Linked DNA regions of Undibacterium parvum. The protein of the gene in region 1 interacts with the protein of each later gene in a pairwise test. Links are inferred from orthologs where the notes say so. Each region holds a gene or a part of one and is shown in the gene's direction. Other genes may lie near its edges. The genes, in order: secD and pheT.

Region 1 (17,222 bases):
TTGGGAAGTGCCACGATAAACGGTTCATCGTACAGCGCTTGCACCATCATGCCATGGTCTGGTAAGGGCAGGGCCATGATGGCGGCATCGAGTTCACCCTGACGCAGTAACTCCATCAATTTGACAGTAAAATTTTCTTGCAAGATCAGCGGCATTTGCGGCACTTGCGTGATCATATTTTTGACCAGCGCTGGCAGTAGATAAGGTGCAATGGTGTAGATCACGCCCAGCCGGAAAGGACCAGCTAAGGGATCTTTATTTTGCTTGGCAATTTCTTTGATGGCGGCAGTTTGCTCCAAAACGCGTTCAGCTTGCGCGACGATTTGCGCGCCCAAAGGGGTGCTGGAAACTTCAGTGCCGCCGCGTTCAAAGATGGTGACGCCGAGTTCATCTTCGAGTTTTTTGATGGCGACCGAGAGTGTAGGTTGCGCGACAAAACAGGCTTCTGCCGCGTGCCCAAAGTGCTTGTGGCGGGCGACTGCCACGATGTATTTTAATTCTGTGAGTGTCATGTTGTACAGTGTGGCACAGTCAATTCAATGCGTCAGCAAACAGTTATTGGTGTTTTCCATAAATTGCATGAAATCATGGGAGTATATTTTTAATCGCTTATGCTTATTGCGCGATATGTATTAAAAATAAGCATACTGATGGGGAGTATTTATTTTTCATGCTTGCGAATAAAGAAACTTATACTGGCTTGGGAGCGGGCTTATTTGGTTCTGGCGGCGATTCCTTAGCACTAGCCTGGAAGTCGAATTCGCTCACCTCAGACTGAAAGACTGGTGCTAGGTTTTTTAAATGCAGTATCCAGGTGCTGCCTATGCCAGGTTGGGTACTCAAGCTGATGCTGCCGCCGAAGTATTTGTTGACGATGGTTTGGACGATATGCATGCCCAGACCGCTGCCGCCTTGTCCGATTTTGGTGCTGAAAAATGGATCAAAGACATGTGCAGCGATTTCCGCGCTCATGCCTTTGCCATTGTCGCTAATGCGTAGTTCTACATATTTCTCATCGATCTGTTGCGCGCTAATCTGTATGCTGCCCTGCTCCTGCCCTTCCAAACCATGGATCAAGGCATTATTAATCAGGTTGATGCAGATCTGACCTAAGGGGCCAGGGTAGGCATCCATGACTATATTTTCCGGTATCGCGATCTGTAAGCTGTGGGTACTGGTTTTGAGCGTAGCGCCTAAGCTAAGCACGACTTCAGCAACCACTTCAGCCAGACAAAAACTACGGCGTCGTTCTGAGGTTTGATCGACCGAGAACTCTTTGAAATTGCCTATCAATTGCGCTGCCCGGCTCAGATTATTGGTAATCAGCCTGAGCCCCTCAGCGCTGTGATCTAAGTGGCGCGTCAGAGCGCTCTTGCTGATTCCTTGTTCCAGCGCTTGCTTAAAATCTCTGACATCGTCTTGCAGCGTGGTAGCGCTTAATACGGCTACCCCTATCGGTGTATTGAGTTCGTGTGCGACACCTGCCACCAAGGAGCCTAGCGACACCAGTTTCTCGTTTTTGACCAACTCGTCTTTTGCGCCTTCCAAATGTGCCGAGGTTTTTTTGAGGTTTTGATTACTTTCCTGTAAAGCCTGGGTGCGTGCCTTTACCCTTAGTTCTAACTCTTGATTGAGTTGCGCATTGGTTTTTTCGGAGCGCGCCAGCAGGCGACTGGTGTACAGCGCGGCTAGCAGGCCGAGCAACGTGGCGGTTCCAGCCAAAAACAAAATCGTGGTTTCAATTTTTTTTGAGCTTGCTTCTAATTGCAGCGTCGCACGCTCCGCATTGTTTTTGGATTGCTCAAAAATTTCCTGTATGCCTTCCCGGTTATCCCGTATATATTTTTTGTAGGGCAGGAGTCTGTCATCGGCATCGCGCGCGGATAGAATTTCCCCTTTTTCAATTTCCTGATAAATCGTGTTCATCTCGGCTTGATATAGCCTGGTTTCGTCCTTCATGTTGACCAGAAAGTCGTGCGATGCTTGGGAGATAGGCAGCTTAGATAATTTGTCTATGTCTTCTATCAGTATCTCTACATACAGGTTGTAGCCTTTCATCTCCTGGCTGACATGATCGTTACGTTGTGGGTCAAATTGGCGTCCGATCGAGATGAAGCTGCTTTTTTCTTTTTGACGGACGCGCGAAATTGAAAAACGCAGGTCTTTGGCTGCCATGCCTATCGCCACGTCCTCATGGATTACGCGCTGATTGGCGCTGTGTAAGCTGGCAACGCTATACACTCCGAAGCCGGCAATCGTGATCAATAGGCCTAAAAACAGACAGTAGCTGGCGATTACTTTAAGGAAAATCTTACTCATAGTGCTATTGCTGTAGGTAAGGCTGTAGGTAACGATATGACGACTAAGACTGTCTGCAGAACATGCTTGCTGCATGCTCAGAACCAGGGCCTAGGCTCAGCTTAGACCGGGCACGCGTGCATCCTGTCATCGCTAATCTTAGTCGCAAATGTAGAAATAGGGTAGGGCTTTAAAAATGACGCAACAGCATGAACACTAGGCAGCGCTAGCGGCGTGCCCATTATGGCCTTGGTGTTGCGTCGGGTAAGGCGATCACGGTATGGTTTTGGCGACTAATCCGGATGGGTTTGGCTCATGGCACGGGTCAGCTCATGGTGTCCTTGGGCCAGACCGGTTTCCGGAACGATTTCGCCATCCCGATTTTTAATGCCTGCCAATTGTGCGGCTAATTGTTCTGCTGCGTCGTCGCCGCGCCCTATCCAGGCACCGCTGGTCATGGTGATATGCGCAGCTTCAAAGCTACCGGCACCGGCGCATAAGATGGTACGAGTCGGGGCATTTTCTGCGGTTAGCACCAACATGGCTGGCACCACATCTGAGGCTTGCAAGGCTTGCAGCATGGCTTCCGGGAATAAATTTTCGGTCATGCGGGTGGCGGCAGTCGGTGCCAGACTGTTCACGCGGATATCGAATTTCGCACCCTCGATAGACAGGGTTTGCATCAATCCCACCAGGGCCATTTTCGCGGTGCCGTAATTCGATTGGCCGAAATTGCCATACAGGCCAGAAGACGAGGTGGTCATCAGGATACGGCCATATTTTTGTTCCGTCATGACCGGCCAGACCGCTTTGCAGCAATTGACCGCGCCCATCAAATGTACATCGAGCACCAGTTTAAAATCGTCCAGCTCCATCTTGGCAAAACTCTTGTCGCGCAGGATGCCCGCATTATTGATCAGGATGTCGACGCGGCCCCAGGTATCCATGGCCTGCTTCACCATCGCTTCGACCGCAGCAAAATCGGTGACCGAGGCACCGTTGGCAATCGCTTCCCCACCCATATTTTTGATTTCTTCTACCACCGCCAAGGCAGCGGCTGAAGAGCCGCCGGAGCCATCTCGGGCGCCGCCCAAATCATTGACCAGCACTTTCGCGCCGCGCTTGGCCAGCGCTAGTGCGTGCTCGCGCCCCAGTCCACCACCTGCTCCTGTGATAATGGCGACTCGGCCGGTAAAATCGATATTCGTATGACTCATTTTTTTCCTCGCGCTGGCTAGTTTGGTGGGTTTGTGTATGCCCTATTTTAGCCTGTAAGACGTCCTGAATTGAGAAAATTCAAACGGACGTGCTATTTTATTTATAGGCTTAGCTTAATTTTTTTTGCATCATGATGGCACCGCCCAGAGAGGGGGCAAGCTGATAGCCTGCAAATCCTTGCGCTGAATACAGAGCGTGGGCGGGTGTATTGCCTTGCAAGACTTCTAGTGTGATTTTGCAACAATTACGCGAGAGGGCGATCTGTTCTAAGTGTGCCAGCATCTGTTTGGCGATACCTAGTCCGCGAAAGCGCGCACTAACCGCGATGTCATGAATGTTCAGCAAGGGCTGGCAAGCAAAGGTGGAAAATCCTTCTATGCAAATACTCAGACCGGCCGCCACCCCATCGACCCAGGCTAAGATTACGTGGATATTCTGGCGTTTTTTTAGTTCACTCACCAAGTTGGTCTGGCAAAAATCCGAAAGTGCCTCAGCGCCGCCCATAGGATCGCAGGCATAGTCGTTGAGTAATTCCACAACTGCTGCGGCATGGTGTGGATTGTTTAGATCGGCGTTGACTATAGTGATGAGGCGAATTGCTTGCATGGGTGTTCCTGCTTAATTTTTTGAAGGAAATAGGGAGTTGCAGAACTTCAGATTTAAACGCAACTACACCCGTAAAAATTCTTCTTTTTGCCCCAGCCAGCGCTGCAAATGTGCCTCTACCGTGGGCAGATCATGTTGTAGTAATTCGATGGCGAGTGCGCGCGCCTTATCGACTAGCCATTGATCGGTCTCTAAGTTGGCGAAGCGTAACATGGCTTCGCCAGATTGGCGTGCGCCGAGAAACTCTCCGGGGCCGCGTAGTTCCAGATCTTTGCGGGCAATTTCAAAACCGTCGGTGGTTTCGCGCATGGTCATCAGCCTTTGTTTGGCGGTGCCGCCCAGTGGCCCCTGATACAGCAGCAAGCAAACGCTGGCAGCGGCACCGCGCCCGACCCGGCCACGCAACTGGTGCAATTGCGAGAGCCCAAAACGCTCGGCGTGCTCGATCACCATCAGGCTGGCATTCGGTACATCGACCCCGACCTCAATCACCGTGGTGGCAACCAGTACCTGCACTTCGTTGCGGATAAACGCATCCATCACCAGTTGTTTCTCGGCCGGCTTGAGTTTGCCGTGTACCAGACCGACCCTTAAATCGGGCAGTGCTTCCGCCAGCATACTGTAGGTGTCGGTGGCGGTTTGTAGTTGCAGTGCCTCCGATTCTTCTATCAGCGGGCACACCCAGTAGGCTTGTTTGCCGTCCAGTGCCGCCGCGTGTACCCGCGCGATCACTTCTTCGCGTCTTTGCTGATCCACCATGCGCGTCACGATAGGCGTGCGGCCAGGCGGTAATTCATCGATCACCGATACTTCCAGATCGGCGTAATAGGTCATCGCTAATGTGCGCGGTATCGGTGTGGCCGACATCATCAGTTGATGCGGCACCTGGCCGGCCACGCCTTTATTGCGTAGGGTCAGGCGCTGGCCGACTCCAAAGCGATGCTGTTCATCCACCACCACTAAACCGAGCTTGGCAAATTGCACGGTGTCTTGTATCAGCGCATGCGTGCCTATCACCAGTTGTGCTTCACCCGAGGCGATCAGGCTTAAAGCCAGCTCCTTTTCTTTCTTTTTTAAACTGCCGGTCAGCCAGGCGCTCTTGATCCCTAAGGGTTCTAGCCATTGCGCTAATTTCCGGAAATGCTGTTCCGCTAAAATCTCGGTCGGTGCCATCAAGACAGCTTGAAAACCGCTATCGATGGCTTGCACCGCCGCCAGTGCCGCAACGATGGTTTTGCCGCTACCTACGTCACCTTGCAACAGGCGTTGCATAGGATAATCTTGTTTTAGGTCGGCACGGATCTCGGCCAACACACGCTCTTGTGCCTGGGTTAGCGCGAACGGCAGATTCATTAAAAATGCCGCTGACAATTCACCCACCACGGGCAAGGCGGTCGCTCCCTTATTGCGGCGTGCTGCCTGAGCGCGTTTGAGTGAGAGTTGTTGCGCCAATAGCTCATCGAATTTCATGCGCTCCCAAGCTGGGTGGCTATGCTCCATCAAACTGTATTGATCGACTTCGGCTGGCGGGTTGTGCAGGAGTTTGACGCTGGCCTCGAAACCATCCAGACCGAGTCGGCTCAGCAGAGCTGGGCTTAAGGTGTCTTGCCAATTGACCTTGCTCATGGCCTGCAAGATCGCCTTGCGCAAGACGGTTTGCGATACGCCTTCACCGGCCGGATACACGGGCGTCAAGGCGGTTGGCAGCGCTGCGCCCTGGTTCACCATCTTGTAGCCAGGGTGTACCATTTCTGCGCCGAAGAAACCGTGACGCAATTCGCCGCGCGCCCGCACTCTGGCGCCGACTGCCATTTGCTTGGTTTGGCTACCGTAAAAGTTCAGAAAACGTAGCACCACTTGCGCGGTGTCGTCGGCTATCGTCACCACCAACTGGCGTCGCGGCCGGTATTGGATATCGCATTCTGTGATCACGCCTTCGATCTGCACCATACTGCCACCGCGCAAGCTGGCATCGCGCATAGAAACGATCTCGGTTTCGTCTTCATAGCGCATCGGCAGGTGCAAGACAAAATCCATATCGCTACGCATCCCTAAGCGTGCAAATTTCTGTTCCAGCGTGGCGGCTGGCTTGGCCGGACGGGCTTTCTCAGTCTTGCTAGGCGTGGCAGTCGTCATGACGTGTAAAATAGCGGGCGTAATTAAATAGCGATAAGTGGCGAATAAGCAGTGGAGAATAGTCTGACTTTTGCCTTAAAAGCAAATCTGGCAGGTATTCTTGCTAATAAGAATAGTATTCTACTGGTTTTTTATACAGTGTATCGCTTTTGATCATATATTTACAGCGTTTTTCTGGTGTTTTTCCCCTGAATATTTTTTAGGTGCGCAATATCCATGCGGTTTCCAGGGCATTTTCGGCCTGTAGGCCGCATGCAGTATGCGCATCCGCTTTTAGATTTCCTTTTGCCGTATTTTTTTAGATAATTTCCATGACGTATTCTTTATCCGATTTTGATTTTGTCTTGCCTGAAGCCTTGATCGCGCAACTGCCCTTGCCGCAGCGTTCGGCTTCGCGCCTGTTGCATGTGGGGACCGATACGCTAAGCGACCAAAGTTTTGCCGATGTACTCGAGCACCTGACTGCCGGCGATTTGCTGGTCTTTAACGATACCCGTGTCTTGAAAGCGCGTTTCTTTGGCGTTAAAGAAAGCGGTGGCAAAGTCGAGGTGCTGGTGGAGCGCGTACTCGCTAACACCGACGAACAACGCGCCGTACTGGCGCAGGTGCGGGCCTCAAAGTCGCCGCCGGCAGGAACTAAAATACGTCTGGCCGATCAGTTTGACGTCATTGTTGGCGAACGCGCCGGTGAGTTTTATACACTGAACTTCCCTAGCGATGTGTTTGAGCTGATCGAGGCGCATGGCCGCCTGCCTTTGCCACCGTATATTACGCATGATGCCGACGATTTTGACGAGCAGCGCTATCAAACCGTGTATTCACGCGTGCCCGGTGCGGTGGCCGCGCCTACTGCCGGTCTGCATTTTGATGAGGCTTTGCTAGAGCGCTGCCGCGCCAAAGGGATTAATTTTGCCTACGTTACTCTGCACGTAGGGGCTGGCACCTTTCAGCCGGTGCGTACTGAAAATTTAGCCGATCACAACATGCATAGCGAGTGGTACACCATCTCGGAGGAGAGCGTGGCGGCAGTGCGCGCTACCAAAGCCAGCGGCAAAGCGGTGGTGGCGGTAGGCACGACCAGCATGCGGGCGCTAGAGTCTGCTTCGCAAAGCGGGCAATTGCAGGCCGGCAGTGCCGATACCCGTTTATTTATCACGCCCGGCTATGTGTTTAAGACGGTAGACCGGCTCATCACCAATTTTCACTTACCAAAATCAAGCTTACTGATGCTGGTCTCGGCGTTTGCAGGGTATGATCGCATCCGCGCAGCGTATCGCCATGCAATTAAGCAGCAATACCGGTTTTTCAGTTATGGCGACGCCATGCTGTTAAGCAATGCCAGCAGTTCGGCCTTTAGTTCCACCGACAATTCACCAGAACACAAAGAATAAGATGCTAGAGTTTACCTTAATCAAAAAAGACAAAACCTCGGCCGCAAGGCGTGGCCGTGTACGTGTCAACCATGGCGTCATCGAAACGCCTATCTTCATGCCGGTCGGCACTTACGGCTCGGTGAAGGCGATGTCACCGCTGGAGCTCAAAGAGATAGACGCGCACATCATCCTGGGCAATACCTTCCATCTGTGGTTGCGTCCGGGCATGAACGTCATCAATAAATTTGGTGGTCTGCATGATTTTATGGGTTGGGATAAACCTATCCTGACCGACTCCGGCGGCTTTCAAGTGTTTTCACTAGGCGCGATGCGCAAGATTACCGAAGAGGGCGTGAAGTTTTCTTCACCGATTAATGGTGAACGCCTGTTCTTGTCGCCAGAAATCTCCATGCAGATACAGCGCAGCTTAAATTCTGACATCGTCATGCAGTTTGACGAGTGCACCCCTTACGAGATCGACGGCCGTGCTGCTACCACGGAAGAAGCCGGAAAGTCGATGCGCATGTCTCTGCGTTGGGCGCAACGCTCTATCGACGAGTTCAATCGTGGCGAAAATCCGAATGCGCTGTTTGGTATCGTGCAGGGCGGTATGTTTGAAAACCTCAGAGATGAGTCGCTCGCTGGTCTCAATGAAATGAATTTTCACGGAATCGCGATCGGTGGCTTGTCGGTGGGCGAGCCAAAAGAAGACATGATGCGTGTTTTGCAACATATCGGCCCTAAGCTGCCAGAAAATAAACCGCATTACCTGATGGGTGTCGGTACCCCGGAAGATCTGGTGGCCGGTGTCACCAATGGTATCGATATGTTCGATTGCGTGATGCCTACCCGCAATGCGCGCAACGGCTGGATTTTTACCCGCTATGGCGACGTCAAAATTAAAAATGCCCGTTACAAAGAGGAAAAAGAGCCGCTGGATGCGACTTGCGAGTGCTATACCTGTAAGAATTTTTCACGCGCTTACTTGCATCATTTGCATCGTACTGGCGAAATTCTGGGGGCGCGTCTCAATACCATCCATAACTTGCACTACTACCTCGATCTGATGAAAAAGATACGCCAGTCCCTCGATGATGAGCGTTTTCCTGAGTTTGTCGCAGAGTTTCGCGCAGATAGAGCGCGTGGCGTGTAATCCGAATGCTAGAATGTGGCGCTTTGCTGTAAGGATGGACGCTAGACTTTAATTTGGCTGAAACGGCACAATATACGGTGCTGGTGGTCGAATGAGTCACATCCGATAACAAATTTTATACAATTACTGGAGCTTTAACGTGTTTATTTCAAATGCATACGCACAATCCTCGCCATTCGGCGCAGGTGGTGATCTGATGAGTTTCTTGCCAATTATTTTGATGTTTGTGGTGCTGTATTTCCTGATGATACGTCCGCAGATGAAACGTCAGAAAGAACAAAAATCTATGATGGATGCACTGGCGAAAAACGACGAAGTCGTCACAGCCGGCGGTGTCTTGGGTAAAGTGACCAAGGTCGCGGACGCCTATGTCACCATTGAAATTAGCAGTGGCACTGAAATTCTAGTGCAAAAAAGCGCCATTACCATGTTGTTGCCTAAGGGCAGTATCAAGGCAATTTAATCAGCACACTGGTTGACGCAGCCTCGGATTTTTTCGGGCTGCGTTTTTGCATATTTAAGCCAGCTCAATTAAGTCAGCTTAATTAAGTCAGCTTAAGTCGGCATTTTAAAACCACTACTTATTCTGAACCACTATGAATCGCTACCCCCTCTGGAAGTACATCATTATCCTGATTGCGCTGCTGTTTGGCGCCTTGTACACTGCGCCGAATTTTTTTGGTAAAGCGCCTGCGGTACAAATTAGCAGTGCCAAATCTACCGTCAAGGTCGACAGTGGTATGGTCAGCCGCGCTGAACAAGCTTTACAGCAAGCGGGCGTCAAGACTGAAGGCTTGTTCTACGAGAATAATGGTGTACAGGGAACGGTACGCGCACGCTTTGCCGATGCCGACACCCAATTCAAAGCCAAAGACGCTTTGGAAAAAGCCCTGAATCCAGATTTGGCCGATCCTACTTACACTGTCGCCTTCAATCTCTTGTCGAACACGCCTAACTGGTTGCAAAGCATACGTGCCTTGCCTATGGTGCTGGGCCTCGATTTGCAGGGCGGCGTACACTTTTTGATGCAGGTTGACACCAAGGCGATGGTCGCCAAGCAGGTGCAGAATCTGCAAGCGAGTGTGCGTTCAGTCTTGCGTGAAAAAGAAGTGCGGCATGCGGGCATTAGCCGCGAAGCCGACGTGGTCAGCATAAAATTTCGGGATGAAGCAACCCGCCTGAAAGCCAAGGCAGTTTTGCAAGATCAAATGAAGGACGCTAATTCGCTGGAAGTGGTCGGTACTGAGGCCGGTGATTTCTTGTTGCAAGTGAGCATGAAGCCAGAAGCCATGAAGCAAATCATGACAGAGGGCGTGAAACAAAACATCACAGCCTTATCCAAACGTGTCAATGAGCTGGGTGTGTCTGAACCTTTGATACAGCAGCAAGGCCCGGATCGTATCGTGGTCGAGTTGGCCGGTGTGCAAGACGTGGCACGCGCCAAAGAATTGATCGGTAGAACTGCCACGCTGGAAGTGCGTCTGGTCGATGAAACTGTGATCGGCATGGTCGATGAAAATACTGCCGTACCTTTTGGTTCAGAAATGTTTAAAGTAGGCCGTGGTGGGCCAGCGATTCTGTATAAAGATCCTGTGATTACCGGTGACTATATCTCTGGTGCCAACGCCAGTTTTGATCAGCACCAGCAGCCTTCAGTGAGTATCGATCTCAATGGCGATGGTGGTCGTAAGATGCGCGAAGGTACGCGCGGCAAGATCGGTAAAAAAATGGCGATTGTCTTGTTTGAAAAAGGCAAGGGCGAGTTGCTCACCGTTGCCACTATCCAGGATGAACTCGGTGCACGTTTTAATATCACCGGCATGGGTTCGACCTCGGCTTCTTCCGATCTGGCTTTGTTGTTACGCGCCGGTTCGCTGGCGGCTCCCATGGAAATCATAGAGGAGCGCACTATAGGCCCGCAACTTGGTGCCGAGAATATCAAGCAAGGTTTTAATTCAACGCTGTATGGCTTTACCGCGATCTCGATTTTCATGATTGGGTATTACATGTTGTTTGGTTTCTTCAGCGTACTGGCCTTGTCGTTTAATTTGCTGTTGCTGGTGGCTTTGCTGTCCGGTATGCAGGCGACCCTGACCTTGCCAGGTATGGCAGCGATTGCGCTGGCTCTGGGTATGGCGATTGATGCCAACGTGCTCATCAATGAGCGTATTCGTGAAGAGTTGCGTGGCGGTGCTACCGCGCAAGCGGCAATTTCGGCTGGTTTCGACAGAGCCTGGGCGACTATTTTGGATTCTAATGTGACCACATTGATCGTTGGTCTGGCCTTGTTGATGTTCGGTTCCGGTCCTATCAAGGGCTTTGCTGTGGTGCATTGCCTGGGTATTTTGACCTCGATTTTCTCTGCCGTGTTCGTTTCGCGTGGCGTGGTTAATCTCTGGTACGGTCGTAAGAAAAAACTCAACTCTGTATCAATAGGACAAATCTGGAAGCCGACCGCAACCACCGAACAATCCGCAGTTGCAGTGCGCACTGAATAAAAGAGAGCTTCATCATGGAATTATTTAGGATTAAAAAAGACATTCCCTTCATGCGCCATGCGCTGATTTTTAATGTCGTTTCCGCGTTAACCTTCGTTGCTGCAGTATTTTTTCTACTGCATAGAGGTCTGCATTTATCGGTAGAGTTTACCGGTGGTACCTTGATGGAAGTGAGTTATAGCAAGCCCGCCAATCTGGAAAACGTGCGTAAGACTATCGATAGTTTGGGGATCGCTGACGCCAACGTACAAAGTTTTGGCGAAGCCTCAAGGGTATTGATACGTTTGCCGGTAGATAAGGCACTGACCACGGCACAGCAAGGCGATAAAGTATTTAATGCTTTGCTGGCCAAGGATGCTGACGTCAAAAAACAGAGTGTTTCCTTCGTCGGTCCACAAGTGGGTGATGAGTTGGCGCATGATGGTCTGCGCGCCTTGCTGATGGTGATCGTTGGCGTGATGGCGTATCTGGCGCTGCGTTTCGAATGGAAATACGCAGTCGCTGCGATCATCGCCAACTTGCATGACGTGGTGATCATCCTGGGTTTCTTTGCCTTCTTCCAATGGGAATTTAATCTCTCGGTACTGGCAGCGGTGTTGGCGGTATTGGGTTATTCGGTGAACGAATCAGTGGTTATTTTCGATCGTATCCGTGAAAATTTCCGCAAGCAGCGCAAGACTTCGGTGACCGAGGTGATCGACAATGCCATTACCAGCACTATTTCACGTACTGTGATTACGCATGGCTGTACCCAGATCATGGTGTTGTCGATGTTGTTAATTGGCGGACCTACTTTGCACGGCTTCGCAATCGCCTTGACGATAGGTATCTTGTTCGGTATCTATTCTTCGGTGTTCGTGGCGGCAGCGATTGCCATGTGGCTGGGCGTGAAGCGTGAAGATTTGATCAAGCCTATCAAAGAAAAAGATGATACCGATGGCGCTGTGGTGTAAATAAGCACTAGAAACTAAGACTTAGTTTAGTAACATAAAGTATAAAAAGAAAAAGCCAGCCTGTGTGCTGGCTTTTTCTTTGTTAGGATCTTGCCTTGGTAGAACTTTTGCATAACATTCCGGTCTAAACAGCTCAAAATGGCACAGCGCCGGTACAGGATAATTATAAGATGAGTAAATTACGAAATTTCACGATCACGGCTGTGCTTGTGGCAGTCGCCGGTGCTGGCTACTACGGCACACGTACACCCGAGGGTGGCGCTGCGGCAGATAAAAATATGCCCGGGAAAAATCTGGTTGGCGGCCCTAACAATAAACCGGTCAGCGTCACGACGGCAGTGGCCGAGCAGCGCGATTACCCATTGTTACTGAGCGCCAACGGTCTTATTTCTGCACTCAATACGGTCGAAGTGCGGGCTCAGGTTAATAGCACGGTGAGCAAGGTAAATATCAAAGAAGGACAGTTTGTACGCACTGGTGAGCTCTTGTTTACTTTGGATAGCCGTATTGATGAGGTGAATCTGGCCAAAGCGCAAGCGCAATTGGACAAAGACATGGCGACGCTGGCCGATAATCTGCGCAATCTGGAGCGCAATAAAGACCTGTTCTCGAAAAAATTTCTGGCGCAAAGTGTCGTCGATGCCAGTCAGACTGCAGTGCAGGCACAGCAAGCTGTAATCGCGTCGGATAAGGCGGCGATCGCTGCCGCGCGGGTGGCACTCGGCTACAATAAAATCCTCGCTCCCAGCGCTGGACGTACCGGCGCTATCAATGTTTTTACTGGATCTTCGGTGCAGGCCAATGCGAGTGGCGTTGCGCTGCTAACGATTACGCAGATGGACCCGATCGCCATCACCTTCCCACTGCCTCAGCGCAATTTGCAAGACGCTTTAGAGAGCATGAAACGTAGCGATAGCTTTGTGCTGGCGCGTTTGCCGGATGGGCAGAGCCAATTTAAGGGGCGCTTGCAATTTGTCGATAATATGGTGGATGCGGCCTCTGGCACGGTCAAAGTAAAAGCGGTGTTTGAGAATAAAGAAATGAAATTGTGGCCAGGTGCCTACGCGAATGTAGAACTGAGCGTGTTGACCTTGAAAGACGCTATCGTGGTGCCGCAAGACGCCATCATCATAGGACCGAAAGAGAAGTCTGTGTATATCGTTGATGCGGAAGGCAAGGCCGCCATGCGCAAGGTCAATTTGCTGCATAGCTATGGCAAGGATGCTGTGGTAAGTGGAATCGTTGCGGGTACCAAAGTTATTTTGGATGGCAAGCAAAATCTTCGCCCCGGTATGCAGGTCAAGGAAAGAGGCGCCGATGCCAAGGTGGAAAATAAGGTAGACAATAAGGCGGGTTCCAAGCCTGAACCTAAGCCCGCTTCTAGTGCTGCCAGCGCGAGCGCATCATGAATTTGTCCGAGCTGTTTATTCGCCGTCCTGTGATGACGGTGCTACTGAATTTGGCAATCGTGGTCGCGGGCGTATTGGCGTATCGTTTCATCCCTGTGGCTGCCTTACCTAGTTACAACACGCCGGTCATCAGTGTGTTTGCTGGCTTGCCCGGCGCTAGTCCGGAAACCATGGCGACCTCGGTGGCTTTGCCGCTGGAAAAGCAATTTGCCACTATCCCTGGCTTGTCGATTATCAGTTCTAGCAATACGCTGGGCTCAACCTCGCTGACTCTGGAGTTTGACCAGAACCGGAATATTGACGCCGCTGCGGTCGATGTGCAGGCCGCTTTGCTGCGGGCGCAGCGCTCGCTGCCGCAAGATATGACGGCGCCGCCTTCGTATCGCAAAGTCAATCCTGCCGATGCGCCGGTGCTGATCCTCGCCATGACTTCGCCCTCTTTGAGCTTGGCTGAGTTGACCAGTTATGCCGAGCATCTGATCTCACCTAGCCTCTCCACTTTAGATGGTGTGGCGCAAGTGAATATCTTCGGGATTAAGCGTTATGCGGTCAGAATTCGCGTTATGCCGGATGCTCTGGTGGCGCGTAATTTGACGCTCGATGAACTCTCTATCAGTCTGCGCGCCGCGAATGTGAATACACCGGTAGGGACGCTGGAAGGCGATAAGCAAACCCTGACTTTAATGGCGAATAAGCAGTTACAAAACGCCGCCGAATTTGCCAATCTGATCGTCAGCAATAAGGGCGGGCAAGTGGTGCGCCTGCGCGACGTGGCGCAAGTTGAGGATAGTTACGAGCAAGTGAAGACGGCCGCCAACTTCAATGGCGAAAGCACCATCATGCTGGCGATACAGCGCCAGACCGATGCCAATACCGTTAAGGTGGTTGATTCTATTAAGGCCGCTATGCCTGGCTTTAAAGCGCAATTGCCCGGCTCTGTGAATATTATGTTAGCCAATGACAGATCTGCCTCGGTGCGTGATGCGCTGCATGATGTGAATCTGACCTTGCTGCTGACGATAGGCTTGGTCGTGGTGGTGATCTTTCTGTTTTTACGCCGCATGGTGGCAACCCTGATTCCTACTTTGTCTTTGCCGGTGTCGCTGATCGGTGCGATCGCTTTGCTGTCCGGTTTTGGGTATACGCTGGATAATATTTCCTTATTAGGTTTGACCTTGGCGGTGGGCTTGGTGGTCGATGATGCGATCGTCATGCTAGAAAATATCATGCGCCATGTGGAGCAGGGTATGGAACCTTTTCAGGCGGCCTTACAGGGTTCGCGTGAAGTTGGTTTCACGATTATTTCAATTTCTACCTCGCTCATAGCGGTCTTCATTCCTATCTTTTTTATGCCGGGTGTGATCGGCCAATTGTTTCATGAGTTCGCCGTGATCGTTAGTCTGGCGATTGTGGTGTCGGCCTTCGTGTCTCTGACGCTGGTGCCTATGCTGGCTAGCCAGTTTTTGAAGAGCGAACATCAGATGCCACCGCCGTCGGGCTGGATGGGAGCGATCACGCATAGTTTTGAGAGCGGTTTTAATGCGACTTTGCGCTCTTACACGCGTGGTCTTGATCTGGCCTTGCGCCATCGTACTGCCGTGCTGATCGTCGCTGTATTGACCTTTGTGGCGACTGCCTATTTGTTCAATACCATTCCCAAAGGTTTTTTTCCGGAAGAAGACATAGGCCAGATACAAGTCTCGACCGAGGCTGCTGAGGATACTTCGTTCCCAGCGATGGTGATCTTGCAGGATCAAGTGGCCAAGATTATCCGTGACGATCCAAATGTGCGTACCGCCTCGTCCTTTAATGGCGGCAGCGGCGCGCAAAATAACGGACGCATGTTCGTCAACTTGCAACCGCGCGATCAACGTAAGCCTATGAAGGAAGTGGTGGACGGTTTGCGGACTAAATTGCGCGCGGTGGCGGGCATTAATGTGTTTTTGCGTCCTACCCAAAATCTACAACTGGGTGGTCGCCCTAGTAAGAGCCAGTACCAATATATTTTGCAAAGCGTAGAGGCCGGTGAATTGAGTGACTGGGCCTTAAAAATGCAAGATAAATTGCGCACTGACCCCGGCTTTAAAGATGTCACCACCGATTCGCAGCTCAAAGGCTTGCAAGCATCTTTGAGCATAGATAGGGATAGGGCCAGCGCCTTGGGGGTGAATATGGATAGCGTCAGGTCTAGCCTCTACAGTGCTTTCGGTGAGCGTCAGGTGTCTACCATGTACACCAGCGTCGATAGCTATATGGTGATCATGGAAGTGGCACCGCAAGCCAAGCAAGATGAATCTGCGATTGAGGGCATCTATGTGCGCGCCAACACCGGGGCACTGGTGCCGCTCGCCAGTTTCGCCACCATCAAACGCACCGTAGGCCCGACCGCGATTAACCATGTTGGTCAATTGCAGGCCGTGACGGTGTCGTTTAACCTGGCTCCCGGCACCGCCTTGGGTGACGCCACCAATAAGATAGAAGCGTATCGCGAAGAATTGAAATTGCCAGTCTCGGTGATTACTTCGTATGGTGGCGATGCCGCCGTGTTTAAAGATTCTCAGTCCGGCCAAGTGGTCTTGATCGTCGCTGCCTTGCTGGTCATCTATGTCTTGCTGGGCGTGCTGTACGAGAGTTATATCCATCCTTTAACGATCTTGGCAGGTTTGCCGTCGGCGGCTGTGGGCGCGCTCTTGATGCTGAAAATGTTTGATAAGGATCTGACCCTGATCGCCACCATAGGTATTTTGCTGTTGATCGGTATCGTCAAGAAAAACGCCATCATGATGATTGATTTTGCCTTGGATGCGCAAAGGCATCAGGGCATGACGCCAGCCGAGGCGATCCGAGAAGCCTGTATCCAACGTTTTCGTCCTATCATGATGACGACCCTTGCCGCCTTGGTCGGTGCGCTGCCGATCGCGTTCGGCCTGGGGGCGGGCGCTGAGTTACGCCAGCCATTGGGTCTGGCGGTGGTCGGCGGCTTGATTTTCTCGCAGGCGATCACCTTGTTCATCACGCCGGTGATTTATCTAGTGCTGGATCGTTACAGCGGCAAAGGCCCGATTACCGCGCAGCATGCCTGATCAGTTTATTCAGATCTTGATGTGATTGATCTCAGATCGGCCAGCGGAGTCAGCCTGCAAAGTTAAAGCTCTGCAGGCCGCACGCTAATGTAACAAAACAGATTTAAAAATGCCCTACAATGATGGATTGATCTCATTGCAAGGATATTTATCATGGCTGTTAATTCTCCACTGCCGGTCGCGGCGGACTTAAAACCTATCGCTGGCATCCGTCTGGGCTTTGCTCAGGCTGGCATCAAGAAACCAAATCGTAAAGATGTGCTGGTGATGGCGCTGGCTCCAACGGCGACGGTGGCAGGCGTGTTTACCACCAATCGTTTCTGTGCCGCGCCGGTGCAAGTGTGCAAGGCGCATCTGGATGCCCTGCACATGAGCGATGCGCCTATCCGTGCTTTGGTAGTAAATACCGGCAATGCCAATGCCGGTACCGGCGACGCTGGTTTGGCGGCGGCCAACGCCACCTGCTCGGCACTGGCCGAATTGCTGGAGTGCGAG
Region 2 (4,890 bases), 760 kb from region 1 along the record:
ACGTTAATGCAGCTGACACAGTATCCGTCATGCGCATGATGCCAAACGCTTAACCTCATACTCATCTATTAAGGAGTTATTATGCCTAGAGTAAAACGTGGGGTTACAGCTCGTGCCCGTCATAAGAAAGTTCTCGACTTAGCCAAAGGCTATCGTGGTCGTCGCAGTAAAGTATACCGTATTGCCAAGCAAGCAGTTATGCGCGCTGGTCAATATGCATACCGTGACCGTCGTAACAAAAAGCGTGTATTCCGCGCATTGTGGATTACCCGTATCAATGCAGCGTCACGTCAGCATGGCCTGACATACAGCGTATTCATGAATGGTCTGAAAAAAGCTTCTATCGAACTCGATCGTAAGGTCTTGGCTGATATGGCTGTGATGGACAAACCAGCATTTACTGCGATTGTAAATCAAGTCAAAGCTACACTGGCTGCTTAAGCACGTGTTAGTTACGGATTCGCAAGTTGCGAATCCGTAAGATGAGCGGGGCAGAGGTTGATTCCTGTGCCCCGTTTTGTTTTTGGTATGTCATTTCTAGCTTCCCGTAATCCCTTACCCTTCAATGGGAAAAATCGCATGAATCCCTTAGATCATCTCGTAATTCAAGCGCGAGCAGACTTTTCTGCTGCCCAAGACGCCGCCGCTTTGGAAAATGCCAAAGCACTTTACCTTGGGAAAACTGGACAAATTACCGAGCAAATGAAGCTCCTGGGTAAGCTTGCTCCAGATGAACGTAAAGCACAGGGAGCGATCATCAATGTCGTTAAAGAGCAAATTGAAAATGCTCTCAACGAATGCCGCGATGCTTTGGCAAATGCCCAAATGCAGACGCGACTCAATGCCGAAGCGATCGATGTTAGTTTGCCTGGACGTGGACGTGGCATGGGCGGCGTGCATCCGGTAATGCGTACTTGGCAGCGGGTGGAAGAGATTTTCCGATCTATCGGTTTTGCAGTGGCGGATGGCCCTGAAATCGAAAATGACTGGACCAATTTTACTGCTTTGAACAGCCCGGAGAATCATCCCGCTCGTTCCATGCAAGATACTTTTTATATAGAGGGCAATGATAGCTTCGGTAAGCCTTTGCTATTGCGTACCCATACCAGCCCTATGCAGGTACGTTATGCGCGTATGCATCAACCTCCAATCAAGGTAATCGCACCCGGACGCACTTATCGCGTCGATAGCGATGCCACGCACTCACCAATGTTTCATCAGGTTGAGGGCTTATGGATAGATGAAAATATTAGCTTCGCTGATTTGAAGGGCGTTTACCTTAATTTCGTAAAAGCTTTTTTTGAAACAGATGATTTGCAAGTGCGCTTCCGTCCGTCCTACTTTCCCTTCACGGAACCATCCGCCGAGATCGATATCGCTTTCGGCAGCGGTCCGCTAAAAGGCCGCTGGTTGGAGGTGTCAGGCTCTGGGCAAGTACATCCTTCAGTGATAAAAAATATGGGGCTAGACCCTGAAAAATATATAGGCTTTGCTTTTGGATCCGGCTTAGAGCGGCTCGCTATGTTGCGTTACGGGATCAGCGATTTACGTCTGTTCTACGAAGGTGATTTGCGTTTCTTGAAGCAATTTAACTAAAAATTTTTAATAGTGCGGAGATGCTTTGCTTCTCCCTCCAACGCTTACCTCGTACCTTAAGTACTTACTCACGGCTGAATTATGCAATTCTCTGAAAACTGGCTACGCACCATGGTTGATCCGAAGATGACTTCGGATGAATTGGCACATCTTTTAACGATGTCTGGATTGGAAGTTGAGGAGGTCGAAGAAGTTGCGCCTCCCTTTAATAATGTGGTGGTCGCAGAAATTCGCGAAATAGTGAAACACCCCGATGCCGACCGACTCAATGTTTGCCAGGTTGATGTCGGCACCGGCACTTTGTTGAACATCGTTTGCGGAGCTCCGAATGTACGGGTCGGCATGAAGGTTCCTTGTGCCATGGCGGGCGCTATTTTGCCGCCGGGTGCAGATGGCAAACCATTTGAGATTAAGGTCGGAAAACTGCGTGGTGTTGAATCGCAAGGTATGTTGTGCTCGGCGCGTGAGCTGAAATTGTCGGAAGAAAATGCCGGACTGATGGATCTTCCCGAAGATGCTCAGGTGGGGCAAAATTTCCGAGATTACTATCAGTTAAATGACCTTAAGTTCACGATTAAACTTACTCCGAATAAGGCTGATTGCCTGTCTGTTCTAGGCGTGGCGCGTGAAGTGTCGGCCCTAACAGGGACGCCGATGACGTTGCCGGAAGCGCACATCGTTGCCGTCAGCTTGCAAGATAAATTGCCTGTGAAAATATCTGCACCTGACTTGTGCGGCCGCTTTAGCGGACGCATTATTCGCGGAGTCAATGCGAAAGCCCCGACTCCGGACTGGATGAAACGGCGCTTGGAGCGTAGTGGCCAGCGTCCAATCTCTGCATTGGTCGATATCTCCAATTATGTGATGTTGGAAATGGGCCGTCCTAGCCATGTTTTTGATCTGGACAAAATACATGGAGGACTGGAAGTGCGCTGGGGTAAAAGCGGTGAGTCTTTGAAGCTGCTCAATGGAAATGCGGTTGCCGTTGATGAGTGGATAGGCGTGATTTCGGATGATAAGGAAATCGAATCACTGGCTGGTATCATGGGCGGCGACTCGACTGCGGTGAGCCTTGATACTCAGAATATTTATTTGGAAGCCGCTTTCTGGTGGCCGCAAGCAATACAAGGGCGCGCACGACGTTTGAATTTCTCAACTGATGCCGCGCATCGCTTCGAACGCGGGGTTGATTTCGCGACTACGGTAGAGCATTTGGAACGTATCACTAGCCTTATCGTGGAAATCTGTGGCGGTGCTGCACATGTAAAAGTCGGGCCTATCGATGATCACATCGTGAATTTGCCATTACGCCCTGCTGTAAATATGAGAACGGCACGCGCGGTTAAAGTCATCGGGGTTGCTCTGAGCGACAGCCAAATTGCAGACATCTTTACTCGGTTGGGGCTGCAATTTACTCAAGAACCAGGGCTGTTCTCGGTGACTCCGCCATCTTATCGCTTCGATATAGAAATTGAAGAAGATTTGATCGAGGAGGTAGTGCGTGTGTATGGCTTTGAAAATATCCCATCTTTGCCGCCAGTCGCCGCGAATGCAATGCTGATTGAGCCGGAAAATCGTCGTTCTTTATTTACACTGCGTAGACAAATTGCTGATCTTGATTACCAAGAAGTGATTAATTACAGCTTCGTGGAAGAGTCTTGGGAAAAAGATTTTTGTGCAAATGAAGCGCCAATAAAACTACAGAACCCTATTTCCAGTCAGATGTGTGTCATGCGCACGAGTTTGATTGGAAGTTTGGTGGCTAATGCTCGATATAATTTAAATCGTAAAATTGGACGCGTAAGAATTTTTGAAATTGCTGCCGTTTATTTGAAAAACGCAAATATCCCAGACGGTCCTTTGACTGTTGCCGGATACGATCAGCCGAAGCGACTCGCGTCTTTATCGTATGGTCCTTATGCTGAAGAGCAATGGGGCCAGCCTAGTCGTAACGTCGATTTCTTCGATGTCAAAGCCGACTTAGAGGCACTGTTTGCGCCGAAAATACTGAGGTTCGTGAAGACTCCGCACGTCGCCTTGCATCCAGGTCGTTCCGCTCAGATTGAATGCGATGGACAAATCGTTGGTCTGATAGGTGAGTTACATCCTCGCTTACAGCAAAAATATGATTTACCTTTAGCACCCGTGGTATTTGAAGTTGATGTTGCATCTTTGCAGAATGTAGTAGTTCCGGTTTATCAGGAAACGTCTAAGTTTCAAGCTGTTAGTCGCGATCTTGCATTGGTGGTGAAACAGACCGTCGCCGCGCAGGAATTGCAGGATATATTTGCTGCGGAGTTGCTGCAAAACGAGGTGTGCAAAATTGTGCAAGCTATTGTTTTGTTTGATGAATATCGTGGCAAGGGCTTGGAGTCGGATGAAAAAAGTCTTGCTTTCCGTTTTAGCTTACAAGATACTCAGAGTACGCTTCAGGATGATAAAATTGATGCCGCCATGGCCGCGCTGATACTTGCCGCCAATAATAAAATAGGCGCCAGATTGCGTTAATCAATCAAAAGTCAGCATGCAATGATCTGCACCCACATCTGTAGGTCATTGCCTTAATTATTTTAGCTAGCAGGAATAAAACAATGAATGATGTGACTTCCGCTGAACTTCAGTCGGTGCTGGATGCAGATTTAAATCGAGCAATGCGTGAAGCGAAAGTGCGCTCGCAGGCCGAGAAAGAATTGCCAACGCTGACTAAGGCAGAGTTGGCTGAGCTCCTTTTTGAGCAAGTTGGCTTAAATAAACGTGAAGCCAAAGATATGGTGGAAACGTTTTTTTGCGAAATACGCGATGCACTAGAACGTGGTGAGGCCGTAAAATTATCCGGCTTCGGAAATTTTCAGTTGCGCGACAAGACACAGCGTCCGGGCCGCAATCCGAAAACCGGCGAAGAGATTGCCATTACGGCACGTCGGGTGGTGACCTTCCATGCCAGTCAAAAATTAAAAGGTATGGTTGATGATGTTAGTAGTCGTCCTATCTCACAATCTGCCTGACTTTCCGTATGAGCGAACTCAATCTAGACACTGCGGCCTTGCCACCGATACCGGCAAAGCGCTACTTCACTATCGGAGAAGTAAGCGATTTGTGCGGCGTTAAGCCGCATGTTTTGCGTTACTGGGAGCAGGAATTCACTCAACTAAAGCCGGTAAAACGACGCGGTAACCGACGTTACTATCAACATCATGAGGTCTTGTTGATACGACGTATCCGCGAACTTTTGTATGCGCAAGGTTTTACCATCAATGGCGCAAGAAATAAATTAAGCATGCCAAATAGCAACGC

Evidence for each region.
Region 2: the proteins of secD (region 1) and pheT interact in binary tests that used the Escherichia coli proteins (3 or more experiments, as listed by UniProt). The link is inferred for Undibacterium parvum from one-to-one orthologs.

Annotation. Positions count from the first base shown.
Region 1 is NZ_CP034464.1:3,063,719-3,080,940, forward strand. The notes cover bases 8,866-11,831. They hold secD (protein translocase subunit SecD), read left to right. Parts: upstream 8,866-9,380; coding sequence 9,381-11,282; downstream 11,283-11,831. Other genes in these bases: yajC (preprotein translocase subunit YajC), read left to right, coding at 8,924-9,247; secF (protein translocase subunit SecF), read left to right, coding at 11,297-11,831. Also shown: EJN92_RS13400 (LysR substrate-binding domain-containing protein), read right to left, coding at 1-512; EJN92_RS13405 (ATP-binding protein), read right to left, coding at 691-2,319; EJN92_RS13410 (SDR family NAD(P)-dependent oxidoreductase), read right to left, coding at 2,592-3,515; EJN92_RS13415 (GNAT family N-acetyltransferase), read right to left, coding at 3,625-4,122; ATP-dependent DNA helicase RecG, read right to left, coding at 4,186-6,258; tRNA preQ1(34) S-adenosylmethionine ribosyltransferase-isomerase QueA, read left to right, coding at 6,570-7,649; tRNA guanosine(34) transglycosylase Tgt, read left to right, coding at 7,651-8,784; more of secF, read left to right, coding at 11,832-12,235; EJN92_RS13450 (efflux RND transporter periplasmic adaptor subunit), read left to right, coding at 12,406-13,644; EJN92_RS13455 (efflux RND transporter permease subunit), read left to right, coding at 13,641-16,727; bifunctional glutamate N-acetyltransferase/amino-acid acetyltransferase ArgJ, read left to right, coding at 16,881-17,222. UniProt on the Escherichia coli protein: Part of the Sec protein translocase complex. Interacts with the SecYEG preprotein conducting channel. SecDF uses the proton motive force (PMF) to complete protein translocation after the ATP-dependent function of SecA.
Region 2 is NZ_CP034464.1:3,827,699-3,832,588, forward strand. The notes cover bases 1,361-4,390. They hold pheT (phenylalanine--tRNA ligase subunit beta), read left to right. Parts: upstream 1,361-1,677; coding sequence 1,678-4,104; downstream 4,105-4,390. Other genes in these bases: pheS (phenylalanine--tRNA ligase subunit alpha), read left to right, coding at 1,361-1,596; EJN92_RS16770 (integration host factor subunit alpha), read left to right, coding at 4,248-4,390. Also shown: rpmI (50S ribosomal protein L35), read left to right, coding at 1-53; rplT (50S ribosomal protein L20), read left to right, coding at 82-441; more of pheS, read left to right, coding at 580-1,360; more of EJN92_RS16770, read left to right, coding at 4,391-4,601; EJN92_RS16775 (MerR family transcriptional regulator), read left to right, coding at 4,610-4,890.